Regions from separate parts of the Oceanobacillus sp. FSL W7-1304 genome, predicted to be linked through region 1. Evidence: predicted binding sites of a transcription regulator. Region 1 holds the regulator's gene; each other region holds the start of a gene.
What was found. The regulator Rex, encoded in region 1, represses fermentation and respiration genes when NADH is low (regulators of the CRP and FNR family bind a similar motif). The targets are predictions, from matches to a motif close to TTGTGAAATATTTCACAA.
Positions count from the first base shown of each region.

Region 2: the regulator Rex is predicted to act here: its motif matches at 4,143-4,160, upstream of cydD (thiol reductant ABC exporter subunit CydD).
Region 3: the regulator Rex is predicted to act here: its motif matches at 2,678-2,695, upstream of NYE61_RS04755 (hydroxymethylglutaryl-CoA synthase).

Region 1 is NZ_CP150211.1:1,931,968-1,939,702, reverse strand. Features, by position in the region: gene NYE61_RS09765 (ABC-F family ATP-binding cassette domain-containing protein) at 1-1,529, opposite strand, end outside; gene NYE61_RS09760 (redox-sensing transcriptional repressor Rex) at 1,681-2,319, shown strand; gene NYE61_RS09755 (hypothetical protein) at 2,617-3,633, shown strand; gene NYE61_RS09750 (YdiK family protein) at 3,710-3,907, opposite strand; gene NYE61_RS09745 (CPBP family intramembrane glutamic endopeptidase) at 3,911-4,630, opposite strand; gene groES (co-chaperone GroES) at 4,906-5,190, shown strand; gene groL (chaperonin GroEL) at 5,269-6,900, shown strand; gene NYE61_RS09730 (CsbD family protein) at 7,313-7,513, opposite strand; gene NYE61_RS09725 (BCCT family transporter) at 7,587-7,735, opposite strand, start outside.
Region 2 is NZ_CP150211.1:1,499,963-1,507,697, reverse strand. Features, by position in the region: gene pdxK (pyridoxine/pyridoxal/pyridoxamine kinase) at 1-77, opposite strand, end outside; gene NYE61_RS07475 (nitroreductase family protein) at 248-772, shown strand; gene NYE61_RS07470 (hypothetical protein) at 834-1,097, opposite strand; lysine riboswitch at 1,273-1,450, shown strand; gene dapA (4-hydroxy-tetrahydrodipicolinate synthase) at 1,559-2,452, shown strand; gene NYE61_RS07460 (universal stress protein) at 2,784-3,218, shown strand; gene NYE61_RS07455 (PC4/YdbC family ssDNA-binding protein) at 3,243-3,473, shown strand; gene NYE61_RS07450 (hypothetical protein) at 3,559-3,945, shown strand; gene cydD (thiol reductant ABC exporter subunit CydD) at 4,188-5,921, shown strand; gene cydC (thiol reductant ABC exporter subunit CydC) at 5,918-7,639, shown strand.
Region 3 is NZ_CP150211.1:932,924-940,658, forward strand. Features, by position in the region: gene NYE61_RS04750 (MATE family efflux transporter) at 1-929, opposite strand, end outside; gene NYE61_RS04755 (hydroxymethylglutaryl-CoA synthase) at 1,467-2,633, opposite strand; gene NYE61_RS04760 (reverse transcriptase-like protein) at 2,828-3,481, opposite strand; SAM riboswitch class I at 3,719-3,824, shown strand; gene NYE61_RS04765 (bifunctional homocysteine S-methyltransferase/methylenetetrahydrofolate reductase) at 4,012-5,877, shown strand; gene metE (5-methyltetrahydropteroyltriglutamate--homocysteine S-methyltransferase) at 5,915-7,735, shown strand, end outside.

The DNA.
Region 1 (7,735 bases):
TTATTAATAAAATAGCGGTCATGTGATACGAAAAGGATGGTTCCAGGAAAATCAATCAAAGCTGCTTCCAGCACTTCTTTACTATCGATGTCCAAATGGTTTGTAGGCTCATCCATAATAAGGAAATTTGCTTGCTGCATTTTAAGCTTAGCAAGGGCTAGTCTTGCTTTTTCTCCACCACTTAATGTATGGACCTGCTTTAATACATCATCTCCAGAAAAAAGAAAGTTTCCTAAAACCGTGCGGATATCTTTTTCATTTATGGTGGGGTAATCATCCCATAATTCTTGAAGAATCGTCTTAGTAGAATTAAGATCAGCCTGTTCTTGATCATAGTAGCCAATTTGTACATTTGTACCAAGCTGGATGTTTCCTTTTTCTGTCTGCAGTCTACCTAAGATGGCCTTAAGTAATGTAGTTTTCCCTACACCATTCGGACCAACAAGTGCGATACGGTCACCGCGATTTATATCCAGTCGTATGTTGGAAAAAATAGGGTCCACTTCTTTTTCATAACGTAAGCTAAGCTCTTCAACTTTTAATACATCATTTCCACTTCTGCGATTAATTTGAAAGGAGAAGGAAGCGGATGACTCATCACCTAGTGGCCGATCAAGACGCTCCATTTTTTCAAGCTGCTTCCGCCTGCTTTGTGCTCGTTTTGTAGTCGAAGCACGTACAATATTCCGCTGGATAAAGTCTTCCATTTTTTTAATTTCAGTTTGCTGCTTTTCAAATTCCTTTAATTCCTGTTCATAATTTAGTGCTTTTTGCTCCAAATACTTGCTGTACGAACCATGGTATTTTCGCGTTTTATGCCGTGAAATTTCATATACAATGGAAACTGTTTTATCAAGAAAGTACCGATCGTGTGAAACGATGACAATGGCGCCTGGATAACTAACGAGATAGTTTTCCAACCATGACAATGTATCAATATCAAGATGGTTGGTCGGTTCATCAAGAATAAGCAGCTGTGGTTTTTGAAGCAGCAATTTACCCAGGGCAAGTCGTGTTTTTTGTCCACCACTAAGTTCTGCGATTGGAGTATCATAATCAAAGGACTCAAAATTTAACCCACTAAGTACAGCTCTAATATCAGATTCATACGTATAGCCCCCATCAGTCTGATATGCTAGTTGAAGTTTGTCATATTCTTTAAGGACTTTGTCATATTCTTCTCCAGATAATTCGCTGGCTTTCTCCATCTCTTTCTCTAATGCTCGAAGTTGCTTTTCCAATGATTTTAAATGGGAAAATACCTCTAGCATTTCATCCCAAATGGTTTTCCCTGATTCTAACGTCATATGCTGGGATAAATAACCGAATGTAAGATCCTTCGGTTGAAAAAATTCCCCTTCATCATACGATAATTCTTGTGCCATAATTTTAAGTAATGTTGACTTACCTGCACCGTTTCTGCCGACAATAGCTATACGGTCTTTATCTTTAATTTCAATTTTAATATTTGATAAAATCTCTTCAGCACCGAAGGATTTGGAAATTCCGTTTAGTTGCATTAATATCATCTTTTTCACCCCATCATGTACAGTGTATCTTATAGTTATTTAACGAGGCAACTGAATTGTGAAAAATATCACGACTTATTTGACGTTTTCTGTTAAAATAGAAGGAAAGAACTTATCATATACAACTATTGGATTGAAAAGAGGAAGATTGATGGAACAGAATAAAATTCCACAAGCTACTGCCAAGCGGCTGCCTTTATATTATCGTTTTCTTAACAATTTAAATCAGCAAGGGAAGAAGCGAGTTTCCTCAAAGGAGCTGAGTGATGCAGTAAAAGTGGATTCTGCAACAATTCGAAGAGACTTTTCTTATTTTGGCGCATTGGGAAAAAAGGGATACGGCTATAATGTAGAGTATTTATTAGGATTTTTCCGAAGTACGTTGGATCAGCATGAGGTTACAGAGGTTGCATTAATCGGAGTTGGGAACTTAGGCACAGCCTTCCTTCATTATAACTTTATGAAGAACAATAATATCCGGATTACTACGGCATTTGATGCAGATACAGAAAAGGTTGGCACGGATATTGGCGGGGTACCCGTTTATGATATTCGTGATTTAGAGGAAAAGTTAGAAGACATTAAAGTCGCTATCCTAACTGTGCCAGCTGTTGAAGCACAAGTGATCGCCGATAAGCTTGTAGAAAAAGGGATTTCAGGGATTCTTAACTTTACTCCTGCAAGGATTAGTGTACCGAAGCATATTCGGGTCCACCATATTGATCTTGCTGTTGAATTGCAGGCCCTTGTTTATTTCCTAAAGCATTATTCGTTAGATAATCCAGAGTAGATATTACTCATTGTGAATTTTTGTTTAATTACAAGGCTATTGATTTTAGGTCAAAAGCCTTGTTTTTTTATGGTTGGATTTGGATGTCCTTATATTGGTAAATACCATAATTTATTTGCATCAATTCCATAAAATCTCTGTTTTAAACAACCACTGGAAATAAGCTGATAAATATTAACTAGATAAATGGAACTAATATTTTTCTGAAAATTATTGGTTCTTAAGACATCTATCCATTTACTGATTATTACGTTAATCTGTATTGGGAATATATTGAGAAAGAGGAGGAATTTATTCGTGAACGTGAAAAAGGTTTTAGGTATTATGTTTGTTTTATTTATTAGTTTGTTCATTGTTGCATGTTCAAATGAAAGTGACAATGAGAGTGAAGGGACTAACGATGCTGAAGCAACTGAAGAAACAAATGATGCGGAAGCAAACGAGGAAAATGGGTCTGAAGAAGCAGAAGAAAATGTAGTTCCAGAAGATGAGGCATTATTTGCAGTACTTGAAGCAAACTTAGAAGCATTAACAGAAAATGACTTGGATGCTTACATGGAAACCATACATAGTGAATCTCCTTTATATGACTCAACACGTACGACAATCGATCAATTATCTGTGTATACATTAGATATGGAATTATTTGATTTAGTTGTGGAGGAAAAATCAGAAGAAGAAGCAACAATCTCTTATAAACAGACGACAATGAAAGTCGATGGTCCTGATTTTATGAATAATGAAACACACGGGGTTCATGTCTTGCGACCAGATGATGGTGCATGGAAAATTTATAGTTCTGAAGAACCAAGCGAAATAATTCCTCTTGATGAGAATGGGGATGTTATCGAAGAGACTGCTGCTGATGCAGCGGCAGAAGGTGTTTACATTGACACAATTACGAGCTTAGAAATTCCGTTTGATGAAGGAAAGTGGGAGCTTGAGAACTATGAGGAAGGAGACGGTGAAGCAACCGCTGAATTTCTTTTAGTTGATGAGGATCAAACGAATTTCACAGAGCTGTTTACGATTCATTATTATCCAGATGGTGATGAATTGTTAGGTGCTGAAGGCTTTATCGAAATGATGGAAATGAATTTAACAGAAATGACTACAGGTGAGCTTGAATTTAATTCTGCGGAAGAAGGATTTTTTGATTTTTCATTAACAGAAGATGATATTCAGCTCGATCAGGAAGAAGTAGCAAGGGTATTTGCGAAAGACAATGATTTGTATGTTGTTCGCTACACAACGTTTGAAAAATCAATCGAAGATAAAGATGAATGGATAGATAAGTTGAAGTCTATCCAATAAAAATAAAAGAAGGCTGTTTCAGTATTAATCTAGAAACAGCCTTCTTTTTTATTAAGAAGATCTATATAGTATCTATTTAATGCTTCTTCTTTTTCAATCGAAAATACTTATTAAGCAATCGAACTGCAACTCCAAAGGCAAGCGTTGCTACAGCAGCAAAAATGAGCGTGGTGGGATTCCAGATTGTTTGCCCTTTGCTTTGGACGGCAACGTAAATAAAAATCATTGCCATTATGAAGTAAATGAACGCTTTAACTAACAAAGAATGAATCATTCATTAACCTCCAATAAGGATCATTTGCAATTGCTCAACCTGACGTTGCATTTGCTCAAGTTGTCGCTGCATTTCTTCTGGATCCATCGATAATTGCCCGACAACAACTAATGTGTTCATTGCTGCATGAACGATAATCGGAACGAGAATTCGTTTTGTCTTTACATAAAGAAACGCAAATACAAACCCCATCGAAGCATAAATTAGGATATGTTCCATCCCTTCATGAATAAAACCGAAGATAAGGGCGGAGACCAAACCTGCGAAGAAGAAATTCATGCGCTTATAGAGACTGCCGAAGATAATTTTTCGGAAAATGATTTCTTCCAATATTGGGGCAATCACTGCAGGAATAATAATAAATAATGGGGCTGCACGAGCTATATCCATGATACCTTGAGTGTTTTCTGATCCAGGTGAAATCCCTAGTATATTCATTTCAATTGCTACTGCAATTCCTTGTGCAAAGAAAGCCATGAATACACCGAGGATTGACCAGAGTATCATTGAGCTCATCGGTGCTGCATTGCGTGTATCTCTCATCTGCATATCGGGCTTCATAATCCACAAAATAATAAGAAGTCCGAGAATAAAGCTAAAAATGGACCAGTAAATCACACCTTGTACTGGGATATAATGATGCTTTGCAAGCAGAGCAACGGGAAATGCAGAAAGCTGCATCAGTATATAAGTTAAAATGACATACCAATATCTACGTGCCAAATAAAACGACTCCTTTTGCTTTGTATAGTTTAGTATATGTATTACATATTCCATCTATTGATCATCAATCATCATAAAAGATATTTTATCATATTATACAGGCTGTTAATATTATGAGCCCCTTTACATAAAATTTTACTAGAAATTAAATAAAATTATAGACACATTACTTGCATTTTTTTATGGGATTAATTATTATGAATATAGAAATTAGCACTCAATCATTGAGAGTGCTAATAAATCTAATACGTTAAAGAATTGAGGAGGCATTCTACATGATTAAACCACTAGGAGATCGTGTTGTTATCGAACTTGTTGAGCAAGAAGAAACAACTGCAAGCGGTATCGTACTACCAGACTCTGCAAAGGAAAAACCACAGGAAGGTCGCGTAGTAGCAGTAGGATCTGGCCGTGTAACTGAAAATGGGGAAAAAGTGGCACTTGAAGTTGCAGAAGGGGACCGCATTATATTCTCTAAATTTGCTGGTACTGAAGTGAAATATGAAGGTACAGAATACTTAATTCTTCGTGAAAATGACATTTTAGCTGTAGTAAGCTAATCGTAACACAAAACCAACACATACATGAACGACGACAAATAAATTTTTCGAATGATTATTTTAAAGGAGGAATTTTAAGTGGCTAAAGATATTAAGTTCAATGAAGAAGCACGTGGAGCAATGCTGCGCGGTGTAGATGTATTAGCAAACGCTGTAAAAGTAACGTTGGGACCAAAAGGACGTAACGTTGTTTTAGATAAAAAATTCGGCTCACCTCTAATTACAAATGATGGGGTAACCATTGCGAAAGAAATCGAATTGGAAGATGCTTTTGAAAACATGGGAGCACAGCTTGTATCTGAAGTTGCATCGAAAACAAATGATGTAGCTGGTGACGGTACAACTACTGCAACAGTTCTTGCACAAGCAATGATTCACGAAGGTTTGAAAAACGTTACAGCTGGTGCAAACCCTGTAGGTATCCGCCGCGGTATTGAGAAAGCTGTAGCAACTGCTGTTGAAGAATTAAAAGCAATTTCTCAACCGGTTGAAAGCAAAGACTCTATCGCACAAATCGCAGCTATCTCAGCATCTGATGATGAAGTTGGTAACTTAATTGCTGAAGCGATGGAACGCGTTGGCAATGATGGCGTTATTACAATTGAAGAATCAAAAGGCTTCAACACAGAATTAGAGGTTGTTGAAGGGATGCAATTTGATCGTGGATATTCTTCACCATACATGGTTACTGACCAAGATAAAATGGAAGCAGTATTAGAAGATCCATACATTCTTATTACAGATAAGAAAATTGGTAATATCCAAGAAGTATTACCAGTATTAGAGCAAGTTGTTCAACAAGGAAAGCCATTATTATTAATCGCTGAAGATGTTGAAGGGGAAGCTCTTGCAACATTAGTTGTAAACAAACTTCGCGGAACGTTCAACGCTGTAGCTGTTAAAGCTCCAGGATTCGGTGACCGTCGTAAAGCAATGCTAGAAGATATCGCTATCCTAACTGGTGGAGAAGTGATTACTGAAGATCTTGGATTGGATCTTAAGTCTGCTACTATCGAACAATTAGGACGTGCTTCGAAAGTTGTTGTAACAAAAGAAAACACTACAGTTGTTGAGGGTGCTGGCAACCCAGAAGCAATCTCTGGCCGTGTTGCACAAATCCGTGCACAAGCAGAAGAAACAACTTCTGAATTTGATAAAGAAAAATTACAAGAGCGTCTTGCTAAATTATCTGGTGGTGTGGCAGTAGTTAAAGTTGGTGCTGCAACAGAAACAGAATTAAAAGAGCGCAAACTGCGTATCGAGGATGCATTGAACTCTACACGTGCTGCAGTTGAAGAAGGCTTCGTATCCGGTGGTGGTACTGCCCTAATCAACGTTTACAACAAAGTAAGTGAACTAAACCTAGAAGGCGATGAAGCAACTGGTGTGAAAATCGTACTTCGCGCAATCGAAGAGCCAGTTCGTCAAATTGCACAAAACGCTGGTTTAGAAGGTTCTATCATCGTAGAACGCTTGAAAAACGAAAAAGTTGGCGTAGGATATAACGCAGCAACAAACGAATGGGTAAACATGGTTGAAGCTGGAATCGTTGACCCAACAAAAGTAACACGTTCTGCACTGCAAAACGCAGCATCTGTAGCAGCAATGCTATTAACTACAGAAGCTGTTGTAGCTGATAAGCCTGAAGAAGGCGGTGCACCTGCAATGCCTGATATGGGCGGCATGGGTGGAATGGGCGGTATGATGTAACAAACCACCCTTAAATGTTGATTTATAAACGTTTGGGATGCTGTTGCGAACCCCGTCAAACTAAAAAGTAACATAAAGGTAACATTTATTATAAATTTAAGTTTAAAAGGGCGTTTTCGTATAAAGTTCTCACTTATGCGGAAGCGTCCTTTTTCATTTTTTCCATTTTTATGTGAAGATCGTTCTTCTTTTTAATCCATTCAATATTGATGTTTCGCTACCCATATTATATTTTTGGTCAATGATTTATATCCTAGGTTGCCTTATAAATACTCTGTAACAAGCTTTATCTTAAATTCCTCACCATATTTAGCCAAAAAAATCCCCCCGAAAATTAGAGGTGAAAATCTAATTTTCGGGGGGAGGCACCATTTCTTACTGCACCGTTTTATATTACACGCTCTTAGTCTTCTCATTTTTTCTGATCGGTCTTTGTTTCATTTGCTTCATTCTTTGCATCACCAAAGGTGTCCTGAACCTCACCTTTCACTTTATCCTTTTTGCCGCTTGCCTGGACTTTCTTATTATCTGTTAGGTTACCAACTTGATCTTTCATTTCACCTTTAGCTTTATTTGCTTTACCTTTTATTTTGTCAGCATTTCCGTTACTCATTTTGTTTTCACCTCTCTTTTATCATTTATTTCCTGTTATAAACCCACATTAAACATTCTTGTTCTGTTTAGTACTATTTTTTCTGTTTCCGTGGCTTGTTTTTCCTTACATTATTGACCCATGCTCGATCCTCATCCATCATTTTCTTAGCGGCATATATGGTCAGAAACTGGACGAAAATAATCGGTATCCCCATTATTCCTGAAACTACCTCCAGCGGAG
Region 2 (7,735 bases), 430 kb from region 1:
GTTTTTAAATCAGCAGCGATACCTGCACCTCCACTTGTGTCCGAACCTGCAAGTGTTAACGTTTTTTTCATTGTCATTGATAGAACCTCCTCTAGAATGCTAATTTTTATTATAGCACTTTTGAAGGGTCTGTCACTAAACACATACTCATGGATTGTTAAAAATAACTTGACGTTTGGTGGTCTAAATCATATTAGTTTGATATGATTAATACAGAAAATAAGAATAAAGGGAGAGAGGTTGTACGATGGATGTTTTTCAAGCGATACAAGAAAGGCGCGAAATTACTGCGTATGTTAACCGTTGCATTCCGAATGAAGTACTAGAAAAAGTCGTGGATGCAGGTTATTATGCACCATCAGGAAATAATCTTCCGTCAAAGTCGTTAATTGTAGTAAGGAATCGTTCTACCTTGGACAGTCTTGCTGCAACAACACCTTATATGAAATGGTTAAAAGAGGCACAGGCGGCGATTGTCGTTACGGGAAAGTCCCAAATAAGTAAATACTGGCTGCAGGATGCATCAATTGCTTGTGCGTTTATTTGGCTCGAAGCAGTTGAGGTTGGGCTTGGTGCAGCGTTTGGAGCGGTTTATCATTCCGAGGATGAGAACGAATCCATCGATAGGGAAAACCATGTGCGAAAGCTGCTTAGCATACCGGAAGAACACCGTATTGTCGCTATTTTGGGAATGGGGTATCCTCAAGAAGCATTAAAACCGAAAAAACACCTAGCAAGAGAAGAAATTGTACATTATGATACATTTAGCTAAAATGCATGAAACTGTTCTCTAAACATAAGTTTGGACAACAGTTTCTTTGCTTAACATGCAACTATGACTTCCCGTGATTTTGATCTTGATATAGCATATCTATCTTTTTTTGCAAGTCTGTTATTTGCTGCTGCATCAATAGAATCTGCTGATCCATCTGTATCTTTTCCTGATTTACTTGTAGTTCCACTTCTTTTTCCTGTTCGTATGTGATAAAGGAACCAATAACTGCCAAATTACTTCCAATGGTACTAATTAAACCACCTACTAGAATTAGCTTATCACCGAAATTTGCAGGGAGGTCACGATATGAATTTCGCTCCATCTTAATTACCTCCTCAGAATTAAGTTATGTAATAGCGTATGTTTTGTTCGCTTATCCTGCCCATCATTTTGAAAGTAATGCTGTTCTTTTCATGTGGTTCAAATGCTTGTTTTCTAGATATATCCCTGTTATAATACACATAATAATTAAATACTTTCTTATTTTAGATTTGTAAAGTAAGGGTAGAGGTGCAAAGACCATTAATACTTACATGGAGGAGAATGAGCTCTGAAGAAATGTGAGGAAAGGGGGATTTGCCGAAGTGGAAGAAGACTCATCTTCTGAAGCTGGGCCTGTTATCAAATAGATACGGGACTGTCATATAGGAAACTATATGGAGGGCTATCAAGCTTAGAACGGTAAATAATGTTCTATAAGCGGCAGCGAGCTCTCTCTCGTTGCTGCTTTTTAATTTGGTCCTAAAGCATCAATAAAATATTGGATGAAAAGGGTGTATTGATATGAATTTTGGTAATGTATTAACAGCAATGGTTACTCCGTTTAATGAGGCGGGAGAAATTAATTTTGAACGAACAAAGGGCTTAGTTAATTACTTGATAGCAAACGGTACAGAAGGTTTAGTTGTTGCTGGGACAACGGGGGAATCACCAACACTCTCTAATAATGAAAAAGTGAAGTTATTTCAAACAGTTGTAGAAGAAGTAAATGGAAGGATTCCTGTTATTGCAGGAACTGGTACGAATAATACAAGAGCATCTATTGAATTAACGAAAGAGGCAGCGGCTACAGGTGTTGACGGGATTATGCTTGTTGTTCCTTACTATAATAAACCGTCACAAGAAGGCATGTATCAGCATTTTAAATCGATTGCAGAAAGTACAGCACTTCCTGTCATGCTTTATAATATTCCAGGTAGAAGTGTGGTAAACATGGAATTAGAAACGATTGTTCGACTTTCTAGAATCCCAAACATTGTTTCACTAAAAGAAGCTAGTGGGGATTTAGATAAGGTTTCGGAGATTATAAGCCATACTTCTGATAATTTTACTGTTTACAGCGGGGATGATAGTCTGACATTGCCGACACTTGCTGTAGGTGGAACTGGGGTTATTTCTGTAGCATCACACATATTAGGTAATGAGATGCAAGAGATGGTAAAGCTTTTTCAGAATGGTGATGTAGCTAATGCCAGTGCTATACACCGACATATTTTGCCAGTAATGAAAGCATTGTTTTCAGCTCCAAGCCCTACCCCAGTAAAAGAAGCACTGAACCATATTGGAGTACCAGTTGGTGGTGTTCGTCTACCACTTGTACCATTGACGGAGTCAGAAAGAGCGTCTATTTGTAAACTAGTAGCGGCCTATGAAGTGAAAAACGCAATCGGATATTAAGTTAGAGAAAAGGAGTAAGCAGTGAAGCTTATTCCTTTTTTTGATACCAGGGAATGCTGTGGATAAATACCTTATGACACGATAACGAAGACTTACCGACTTGGGAAGACATAGATTAGTAGCACTTATACCCTGGAGTGAATCACCTGCGCAGGAATGTTCGATAAGTCGAACCTACTCCAAAATATGGGGCGCAGTCCGTACATCAGCGTCAACTTACCAAATATGAAGTCTGACGAAAGCCATTAAAAAATTAACCTCTCTAGACGTATCCATGTATAATAAATTAAGTGGATTAAGTAGCTAACCTTTAATAAAGTGAGGAATGCAAATGAATCGAAAAATTCTCGTATCGTATGATGGTTCAAATCGTAGTAAAAAGGCGATTAAAGAGGCAAAGAATCAGGCGTCAATTACAGAAAAAGCAGAAGTACATGTTATTTCTGTTGTGACACCGGGAATTAAAAGTAACGAGACAGCTATTGCAGGCAACATATCCATGGCAGATGCAGAATTTCTTTTACCGGAACTACATCAAATCAAGAAGGAAATGGAAGCATCAGGAATTGTTACGATAACGGAAATTCGGACGGACTTTTCACAGCGTAACCCGGGGAGAGCGATTTGTGAATATGCTTTAGCTAACGAAATAGATTTGATCATTGTAGGCAATCGGGGGCTTAGTAATATAAAAAGTCTTCTGTTAGGTAGTGTGAGCAATACGATTGTACAGAACGCCAAGTGCCCTGTTTTGATTGTTAAATAGAATGAAGCATAAAGGAGTATGAATATGGCTGAATTAAATTATAAAATTGTAGAAACAATTGCTGTTATTTCGGAGTCGCCAAAAGGATGGACAAAGGAATTGAATGTGATCAGCTGGAATGGTCGCCCACCAAAATATGATTTACGAGACTGGGCACCTGGTAAGGAAAAGATGGGTAAAGGTGTTACTTTAACAGAAGAAGAGATTGTCCAATTGAAGAAAGCATTGGCAAATTTAAACGCGCTTTCGGAATAGAACGATTATCTAAATCACTGACTTTGGGAGATGGCTGATGATTTGGATAAATTGTAATAAAGACAAATGAAAAGTGGGAGATAAAATGAGAGAAATCGTTATTACTCTTGCGGAAATTGTAAATAATATTCATGACATCCTTACAGACATGTTCGGTCTACATATGACAGATAAAGAACTCCATTTTTGGATTATGGGCTTTATGGGAATGACGATTTTCTTCTTTGTCTATATCTTTTTCAAGCTATTGGAAAAGCTTAAATGGAGTACGACGATATTTTCCTTTATCTATACGTTCACCATTATGGTTGTTATCGTTTTTGCAATTGAATTGCAGCAAGCAATTACGAATCGGGGAAACATGGAGTTTGCAGATGCAGTAATGGGACTATGGGGCTTTTTTGTCATGTTTTTCATTTATGCTGTAATTGCATGCGTTATTTACTTTGCTATAAAATTTATTAAGAAGTAGCTGACTGCCCAACAAAGTGAGACTATGCGATCGCTCGTTTTGTTGGGCAGTTTTTACGTGAATTCTACTTCCTCTTTTGGAGACGGTGAAAATTCTCTAACGTAAGGAGCAAGGTTAATTTTATCACCCTTAAAATCGACAACTATGTTAACACCCTAGCTATCCGTTTACTTCGGTATTTTAAATCATGTATACTTATGTGAAGATGTTCACTAAAATAGCTTTCGTTAGGGGGAGAATCAATGAATAGATTGAAGAATATAGCAGCAGAACAGAAAGGAAAGCTCATACTTTTTATTGTGCTTGCGATTCTTTCTGCGTTTGCTATTATCGGTCAAGGTTATTTATTTGTGATAATCATTGATCGTATTTTCCTAAAAGGCTATTCATTTTCAGAAATTAGCCCGTTAATTATAGGCTTAGTCGTAGCGCTTTTTTTACGGACAGGACTAAATTATTTGAATGGAAGAGCAGGAGCAAGAATGGCTACTCTTGCTAAAAGAGAGCTGCGCAGGCTGTTTGTACATACATTTTCAAGAAATTCAATGCAAGCTTCATTGGAAGGACAGTCTGGCCAAAAGGTTGGGCTCCTATTGGATACGGTTGATGAAATAGATTCTTATTTTAGCAGCTATATTCCACAAATTATTCAATCAACGATTGTACCGCTTTTCATCCTTGTTGTTATTTTAATGGAACATATGGCAACAGGAATTATTATCCTAGTTACCGCACCATTTATTCCTATATTTATGATAATTATTGGCTTTAATACGAAAGACAAATCCGAACAGCAGCTAGATAAGATGAATGCGTTCTCCGGTACGTTTCTTGATACGCTGCAAGGGTTAACAACATTGAAATTATTTGGACGGTCTAAAGAGCAGGAGAAAACCATTCAAAAAAGCAGCTTAGATTTCCGTGATGCAACGATGGAAGTGCTTAAAATTGCATTTACGAATTCTCTGGCTTTAGAGTTTATTTCTATGCTAAGCATTGGGCTTATCGCGTTAGAAGTTGCTGTTCGAATGATTATTTTTCAAGATATCACGTTTTTTACTGGCTTTTTAATGCTTATTCTTGCTCCAGAGTTTTACACGAAATTAAAGGAGCTAGGAAATTCATTTCATACGGGAAGGACGAGCATGGCGGCAGCGAATAAATTAGATATAGAGCTTTCTGCACTCGAAGATGATGAGACACGATGGGGAGAACTACCCTTGGCGAAAAAAAAGCCAGTCCATATTAAAGTGAATGATGCAGGATTTTCTTACAAGGAAGGCGGTTTTGCATTAAAGCATATTAATTTAGAACTCGAAGCTTTTGAGCAGATTGCGATTATCGGAAAAACGGGATCAGGAAAAACGACATTATTGCATATGCTAGCAGGACTAGTCCCGCTAACGGAGGGAATGATTCAAGTAAATGAAACTTCCTTAAAGCAATACAGAGAGAAGGATTGGTTTGACCAATTAAGTTATATTTCACAGAATCCGTATATATTCTCAGGTACGATTGCAGAGAATATTGCAATTGGTTCTACAAAAAGCGCATATCAAGAAGAAATTATCAAAGCAGCTGAAAAGGCAGGGATTAATGATTTAGTGGATTCGCTTGAACATGGATATGACACGTTAATCGGTGAAGGAGGAAGAGGCCTTTCTGGTGGGGAGAAACAGCGAATAGCGCTAGCCAGAGCATTTCTCAAACGCCCATCTGTCATTCTTTTTGATGAGCCGACGACAGGGCTGGATTTGCAAACGGAACAAATTCTTCAGAAATCAATGGAGGAACTAGGAAAACATTCGACAGTTATTACGGTTGCTCACCGCCTTCATACGATTCAAAAGGCTGATAAAATCGTCCTTTTAGATAACGGTGAAATTAAGGCAGCAGGAACACATGATGAGTTACTAACAACGGTAGAAGCCTATCGGAATATGGTGACTGTACAGCAGGGAGGGATGACTAAATGAAGGGATTACGTTCTGTCATCAAGATCGTGTTGCAGGAAAAAAAAGATGTCATTTTTTCAATTGCTTGTGGATTTCTAGCTGGAGTAACTGCCGTCGGGCTATTCTCATCGAGTGGTTATTTAATTTCCAAGGCAGCCTTAGTGCCACCGATCTATTCCTTGATGGTACTTGTTGCGATCGTTAAGCTACTCGGAATAATATCGGCATTAAGTCGATATGGTGAAAGATATTTTTCACATCGAGCGACTTTTACAATGCTAAGTAATTTGCGTGTTTCGTTTTATAAAAAAATGGAGCCACTCGCACCAACTATTTTTCAAAGTCATCGCAGTGGAGACTTACTAGCAAGAATCGTTGGCGATGTAGAATCGCTGCAAAATTACTTTTTACGTGTTTTTTACCCACCGATAGTGCTTGTTCTTGTATTTCTTGTTACCATTCTTTTCACGGCTTATTTTTCCATTGAAGCAGCCTTGCTTCTGCTACTTGGATTATTATTAACCACTTTGGTTGTTCCGTTAGTCATCGGCATGAAGCAACGGAAAATCGATTATCGTGTTAGGAGTGAGCGAGGCAATTTATCAACGGAAGTAACAGAATTCCTGTACGGGTTTCGTGATTTAAAAATATATCAGCAAGTAGATGACAAAGAGGAAGCATTATTAAAATCAGCTGATACGTATTTGTTGGAGCAGGAGCGGGAAAATGTGCATCGTTTATTTAGTGAATCGGCAAATACGTTTCTATCCCTACTTGTTTCCGTATCCGTGCTAACGGTAAGTGCATATTTTGTATCCGTACAGCAGCTAGATGGTTTGTTTCTTGCCATGCTTGTGATGATATCCTTAACACTGTTTGAAAATACTTCTCCGATGGCGGCTTTTCCAAGCTATCTTCAAGAAAGTCGTCAGGCAGTAACAAGGCTAGATGAGGTAATGGAGAGGAAAGGAAATGAGGATGATTCGTTCGAAACGCTGCAAATTAAACGGGCTCCTTCCATTACTTTTCATGATGTGTCCTTTGCTTTTCCGACAGAATCACGTGATACATTAAAAGATCTAACGTTTCATTTACCTGCTGGTTCAAAAACGGCAATTGTCGGTCCAAGTGGGTCCGGGAAGTCTACCATTATGCAGCTTTTACTGAAATTATACCAGGTACGAGATGGTGCTATTTCACTTAATGATCAATCGGTAGCCGATCTAAAAGCTGAGAGCATTTGGGAGCATGCGAATGTTATGCTTCAGTCGAACCATTTTTTCTATGGAACAATTCGAGATAACTTAGCGATTTCTCAGGATGGATTAGCTGACAGAGAGATGGAAGACATTCTTTTTCACGTACAGTTAAATCATTTTGGATTGGATGATCAAGTTTTAGAAAAGGGAGAGAATCTTTCAGGCGGCGAAAAGCAGCGATTAGCACTGGCGCGAATACTGCTAAAACAAGCACCATTATGGCTGCTGGATGAACCAACCTCGTCCATCGATGCATTAACAGAGGAACAGCTATATAAACGGCTATTTGAAGTAGCTGAAAATGATACAGTCGTTTTAATTAGTCACCGTTTAACAGGGCTTGAGAAAATGGATCAAATTATTGTCATGGATCAAGGGGAAATTGCAGAAGCTGGCACCTTTGAAGAATTGATGAAAAGTAAAGGTTATTTTTATCAAATGAAGAAAATCGAACAAAGTGTCTTTTTGGCAGATCTGTAAAAAGAAAAAGAAGCTGACAGAGAAGATTAGTCCTCGTCAGCTTCTTTTGTTACAGGTTTATCCTTACCGGCTCCCCAAAATGCAACCGCAATCGCA
Region 3 (7,735 bases), 1.0 Mb from region 1:
CTTTTATACTGTTTTGCCCCTATATAACGAGCAACTAATATTTGTGTCCCTTGTGAAATTGCCATGGTAAACATGAAACAGAACATTGAAATATTTAAAATATACACCCTAGCTGCTAAAGCTGCATCCCCAACTATTGCTACAAAGCTCGTTATCACGACTTGCGACAGTTGATAAGATAACTGTTCTCCCGCAGACGGAATTCCAATACCCATTAAATTTTTTGTGTTCGTCTTGTCGATCTTTAAAATATCATTGATTCTGTATCGAATCGCAAGGCGTTTATAAACGAAAAATAATAGCGCAAATACTAAAAATAACCTTGCAACAATTATTGAAATGGAGACTCCAACAACTCCTGTCACCGGAATTCCAAACAAACCATTAATCGCTATGAGGAAACCGATGATACTAATCACATTCATCACGATCGTTACAAACATTGTCTCTCTCGTATGTCCATAACTGCGTAAAACTGCACTTAAAGCCAAAGCGACTGCTTCAAGACAAAGAGATAAGCCAGTAACAACTAAATAAGTATGCGCGTAACCATAGACCTCCCCACTTAGCCCATAAAAGTTTAGAAAGATCCCTCCAAATATAGCAACAATAATCGTCATACCAATACCAATCCAAAAGTTAAGTCCGAAAGCGGATCTTGCAATGGTACGAGCCTCTTTAATCTGGTTAGCACCTAAATTCTGACCGATTAGAATGGTTGCTCCAATCGCTGTTACGTTAAATACCAAAATAAATATGTTCATTATCTGGTTTGCAACACCAACACCCGCAACAGCATTATCAGAGTATCCACTCAAGATTAATGTAGCAATAATACCCACGCTCATATGAAGAGATATTTCAATAAACAGTGGCCATGTAAGGTTAAACAGCGACTGGTCCTGGTACTTATTTTTTTCAACACTCAATTTTGCTCATTTCTCCTTCACGCTAAATTTCAGTCATTAGAAAACTTGGCATTTGTTAAAGGAATTCTTAAGAAAGTGTTCTTTGCTTTCTTAGAAACCTCTATACATCGGAGTGCAAGCCTTTAAGCCAATGCCTTAATTGCACTTATGCAGATTGAAAATTTTATATTTTTCTATCTGCCAACATAATTTTCAACCAATTTAATAATGATAATGCATATTAACTAGAAATCTCCCTCTGTAATGTGAAACGCTTTGCTGCAGGGTATTAGCACATTAATGCTAAATGTATTCCAAAACCCATAAAAGAATGCAGTATTTGCATTAAAAAAGACCGTCTGAGAAATCGCAAAATCGCGACCTTCCAAGACAGCCTCATCTGCTATAAATTTGTTTCACTAGTATATTTCCCTAGGAAGAAGTGAATATTATCTCAAAATGTACTATTAGAATATTCTAACATAAAATTAAGCTAATTTCAATTTTTTATGATAACGTGTTTGTATATAATCTAGAAGTTTCTAGTATACTGAATTCCTACTTCCTTACATACAAACGCTTATTATCTTCTACTCCACTTAGACAAATTGCAGCAGTATCCTTTGTAATATCAAGCTCTAATGTCGAACCATCAACTGGTAGGGTCTCCTCAAATAGTTTTTCATATTCGGGAACAGTTACTTCCATTCTTGAATCAAATAAATGTTTATGATCATTGATGTGAAGATGCTCACGATAATCGGACTGTAGAATCCCAGTAAAAAATTCTCCAACAGCGCCTGAACCATAGCTGTATAAACCAACCCTTGATCCGGCTTCTAATCCCTCGTTAAGTTCAAGAAGCGATAACAAGCTTAAGTATAAAGATCCCGTGTAGATGTTTCCAACGCTTCGATTATATTGCGTACTTACTTGATAATTCGCAACCAATCTTTCGTTGTCTTCCTCTGTACCTTCATCTAAAATCGTACGTAACGCCTTTAATCCCATCTTTGTATATGGCAAGTGGTAACAAATTGCCTCAAAATCTTTCAATTCAAGACCTGACTTTTCTTTATACTGCTCCCAAACCTTCGAAAAGAAGTATATGTATTGCTCATTGGAAAACTTTCCATCAACAAACGCTTTGTCAGAGTAAATCGGTCTCCAGAAATCCATAATGTCATTTGTAAAATAAGCACTATGCTCTTCAAGGACCATGATTCTTGGATTTGCACTAATCACCATCGCAACTGCTCCTGCACCTTGTGTGGATTCACCGGCGGTATTTAGACCGTACCTCGCGATATCAGAACCTATTACCAATACCTTGCTTTCCGGATTTAATGCAATATGCCCTTTTGCCAATTGAATTCCAGCAGTTGCACCGTAGCATGCCTGCTTCATTTCAACAGTACGTGCATGGGGATTTAACCCAAGTAAATTATGTACATAGACCCCTGCAGACTTCGAGTTATCAATACCTGATTCGGTACCAAAAATAACAAAATCGATTTTCTCTTTATCTGCCTCGTTTAAAATCCCAAGTGCAGCGTTCGCAGCCAATGTAACCGGGTCTTGTGTAATAGGCGGAATCGCCATTTTTTCCTGTCCAATTCCAACGGTGAACTTTTCCGGCTCTATGTCTCTTGCAACAGCTAATTTGTTCATATCTACATATAAATGCGGTGTATAAAAACCTATCTTATCAATCCCTATATTCAATGCCCTGCTCCTTTACAACTACCAAAATTTTATACTGTACTGCTTCGTGAAATAGTGCACAACTATTATTTTTTAAATTAAACAACAGTTAAATGATAATATAATGTATTACGAAAAACAACTCATTTGAAGTTAGATGGAAAGGTTTTCTAAACTACCGGATTAGCTAATTTGTCTGTATGATTGATTATCTATCAGCGCTCACGATGACTCATAATTTCAATCTCTTGTAGGGCCTGTGTTGCTAATTGATCAGCCTCACGGTTCATTTTCCGGGACACATCTTTATAAGTTGGGGCAATTCCAAGCTGTTCTAACTTTTGTTCAATCCGATTAATCCATGCTGATAGCTCCTTTTCATAGCATGGCCATTCCCCATCCAACTGATGAATGACAACCTTTGAATCTCCAACAAATGTTACTGGTAAGTGGTGCACACCTAATAGCTCTAATTCAGTTAATCCTAAATGAAGCGCCGCATATTCTGCTTCATTATTATTTATAAGGCCTTCCACTAAAGCATTTTTTCTTATCCGATAGGCCTTTTCATTTTGCTCATAGTAAATGACACAGCCAAGACCTGCTTTATCTGTCTTCAAGTCAAATCCACCATCAAAATAGACAGTTATATCATGCGGTTCCGTTTTAATTTCTTCCATGTATTTCTTTAATTGCTTATAGGTCCAGCTTCTATCATTGCTATCAATAAATGTTAATTGCTTGATTCTTCCAGTTTTCTCCATGTCTTCAGCAATGATGACGGCTTGTCCAGCTTGCATCATATCTGAGCTAAGCATCGTCTCTAATCCCTTTTTTGTACGATATGTTAATTCCATTCTCACTTGCAAAGATAAAACCTCCTTTTTACTTGGATATAAAACAAAATAAATGACATGAAATTTGAATAAAACACATTTAATGAATGAACCTTTCATTCATATTATTTTATATTGTATCCTAAAAATGCACATATCTTAGCAACACCACAAATTTGTTTTAATAATAACAAAAATGTATTTAATAAAACAATTGACAAAACTATAAAATTTATGCAAAATGGATTTAACAACTGAATATTCGTTATTTTCTTATCCAGAGAGGTGGAGGGATTTGGCCCTACGATACCTCGGCAACAGGCTTTTTTAAGTACTGTGCTAATTCCAACAAGCATTAATGCTTGGTAGATAAGAAGAGTAAAGTGAATAATACATACATGACCTCTTCTTTTCGGAAGGGGTCTTTTTATGTTTTCCCACCTTTTCTTATCACCACGAATACAATTTTCCACTAATGACAGCTTCAAAGGAGTGAATTAAAAGGTAGTGAAGAAAATGAAATGAGGTAATTGCTACTTTTAACGATAAAGGAGGACAGAAAAATGAGTTTATTAAGTGCTCTTGAAGAAAGGATCCTTATTGGTGACGGTGCAATGGGAACTTTGCTGTATTCATACGGCGTTGACCGTTGCTTTGAAGAATTGAATTTAACACATGAGGAACAAATTACCCGTATTCATCGATCATATATTGAGGCGGGATCCGATTTAATCCAAACCAATACGTACGGAGCAAATTACATTAAGCTTGCTCGTTATGGCTTAGAAGATCAAGTTAAAAAAATCAATACCAAAGCAGTGGAACTTGCTAGAAAGGCTGCTAAAAAAGACACTTTTGTTCTCGGAACTATCGGAGGGATACATGGCGCACAAGCATTAAATGATACAAAAGAAGAAATCAAACGAAGCTTTCGAGAACAGCTATATTGCTTACTGTTAGAAGGTGTAGATGGCCTTATTTTAGAAACCTATTACAATCTTGATGAGCTATTAACCGTATTAGAAATTGCCCGAGAAGAAACAACAATACCGATTATCACAAATGTCTCCATGCACGTACCAGGTATTCTTGAAAATGGTATCCAGCTAAAGGATGCTTTACAACGGCTAGAAGATACGGGTAGTAATATTGTTGGCGTCAACTGTCACTTAGGTCCATTTCATATGCTGCAATCATTAAAAGATGTTCCATTGTCAGATAAGACATTCTTAGCGGCTTACCCAAACGCTAGTCTGCCAGCTTATCACGAGGGCAAGCTCGTTTACGAAAATAAACCTGACTATTTCACTCGATGCGCCGAAGATTTTCGCAATGAAGGTGTTCGCTTGCTTGGCGGTTGCTGCGGAACAACCCCTGAGCATATCAAAGGATTAGCGCAAGGAGTTCGTAATTTAAAGCCATTAACGGAAAAGAAGATTATTAGAAAGCCTTCCCCTATTGAAGTAACACGTAATCAGACGACTAAAGAGACCCCTTTAGTCGATATCGTAAAGAAAAGACATTCCATCATCGTTGAGCTAGATGCTCCGAAGCATCTGCAAACAGACGCATATATGGAAGGCGTGAAGGCATTAAAGAAGGCTGGTGTCGATGCAATTACATTAGCTGACAACTCGTTAGCATCACCAAGAATTAGCAATATTGCGATCGCCGAAAAAATAAAACAAGAGGTTGGGCTAAGACCTCTCGTTCACTTAACTTGCCGCGATCGTAATTTAATCGGGCTGCAATCCCATTTAATGGGACTCGACACGTTAGGGATTCATGAAATTTTGGCAATTACGGGAGACCCAACGAAAATCGGCGACTTCCCAGGTGCCACTTCTGTTTTTGATGTAACATCGTTCGATCTAATTAAACTAATCAAGCAATTTAATAAAGGGCTTTCCTTTTCTGGTAATTCCTTACGACGGAAAACTTCTTTCAAAGTTGGTGCAGCTTTTAATCCAAATGTGGCTCATCTTGATAAGGCAGTCAAACGAATGGAAAAAAAGATTAGCTATGGTGCCGATTATTTTCTAACACAACCGATCTTCAATAAGGAGCAAATCATACAGCTGCATGAAGCAACAGCGCACATCCAAACACCTATTTATATAGGAATTATGCCGTTGACATCAACAAGAAATGCTGAATTTCTCCACAATGAAGTACCAGGAATTAAATTAAATGACGATGTTAGAGATAAAATGCGCTTTGTCTCGAACGATCGAGACAAATCGATTGAACAAGGGATTTCAATAGCAAAGGAACTTATTGATGTATCCTTACGATATTTCCATGGTATCTATTTAATTACACCTTTCGCACGTTATGACATGATTATTCGTCTTATTGAATATATCCAGGAAAAAGTCCCCAAAAGTAACTTCGAGGAGGTGTTGTCAGCAACCCCGCACAGCCTATAGGAAGAATTAAGATGAAAACAAATGAGGAGGAAATGAAATGACAAATGTGATTAGCTCAAACTTAGGTTACCCAAGAATCGGGAAGAAAAGAAAATGGAAGCGCGCCTTGGAAGGATACTGGAATAAGCAATTATCCGAAAAGGAACTTTTAGAGAAAACTGATGCCATTAGATTCGCAAACTTAAAAAAGCAAAAAGAAATTGGTATCGATCTTGTACCGGTTGGCGATTTTACACTATACGATCACGTCCTAGATACTTCCGCTATGTTCGGTGTTGTACCAGATCGTTTTAACTATGATGGCGGAAAGGTTAACCTCGAAACATATTTTGCTATTGCTCGCGGTACAGAAAATGCGGTTGCCTCTAAGCTTACGAAATGGTTTAATACAAACTATCATTATATCGTTCCAGAGCTTGAAAATGTGACACCAACGTTAACAGAAAATCTCCCGCTAAAATTCTATAAAGAAGCAAAAGAAAAGTTAGGAATCGATGGGAAGCCTGTCATTTTAGGTCCAATTACATACCTAAAATTATCAAAAGGATACGAAGAAAATGATTTCTCTAACGTCTTGCAACGCTTTATACCTTTATATGTCCAACTATTAAAAGAGTTAGAGGAAGCCGGTGTCTCTTGGGTACAAATCGATGAACCGATTTTAGGAACTAATCTATCAAAAGAAGTTATCCAAAAAGCAAAACAAGTTTATGAGCAATTTCATAATGCAGCACCTAAATTAAAGCTAATTTTACAAACCTATTTCGAGCATATTATTCACTACGAAGAAATTATCGAGTTTCCTGTTCAAGCAATCGGACTTGACTTTGTCCATGGAGAGTCGCTAGAGCTTATCAAACAATTCGGATTCCCAGAAGATAAAGTACTCGCAGCCGGGATTATTAATGGGCGCAACGTTTGGAAGGCTGACTTGGAAGCTAAAACCGACCTGCTCGAAACAATCTATCAAACTGTTAAAAATAAGCAAATCATTATCCAGCCTTCCTCATCATTATTACATGTTCCAGTCACGAAAGAATCTGAAGCACAACTTGATTCCAATGTAAAAAATGGTCTGTCCTTCGCGAATGAAAAGCTTGATGAAATTGTAACACTTACAAAGGGATTACAAACTGGGAAACAGACAATCGTCCAAGAACTAGCTAGAAATAATAAGGAACTTGAACAGTTTAACCATTCTACACACAGAAATAATGAAATTGTTCGAAAGGAAGTCGAAGCACTAGGAATTACGGATGCACAACGTTCCTTACCATTCGCTGAACGAATTCAGAAACAGCATGAGGTCTTGCAATTACCATTACTTCCGACGACAACTATTGGCAGCTTGCCACAAACCCAGGAAGTTAGAAAAAAAAGAACAAAATGGCGTCAGGGAACAATTACAGAAGCTGAATATGAACAATTTATTAGAGATAACATAACAAAATGGATTCATATCCAAGAGAAAATTGGGTTAGATGTACTTGTACATGGCGAATTCGAACGCACAGATATGGTCGAATACTTTGGAGAAAAGTTAAACGGCTTTGGTGTGACAGAATTCGGATGGGTCCAATCCTACGGTTCACGATGCGTAAAACCGCCATTGATTTTTGGTGATGTTTCGTTTGACACAGCGATGACTGTAAAGGAAAGTATTTTCGCGCAATCCTTAACAGACAAACCTGTAAAAGGAATGCTCACTGGTCCAGTAACTATTCTAAACTGGTCTTTTGTCCATGACGACGTTCCAAGAGAAACGGTGCAAAACCAAATCGCTCTCGCTCTACGAAAAGAAATTAAAGCACTTGAGACAAGTGGAATTAAAATTATTCAAGTTGATGAACCAGCATTA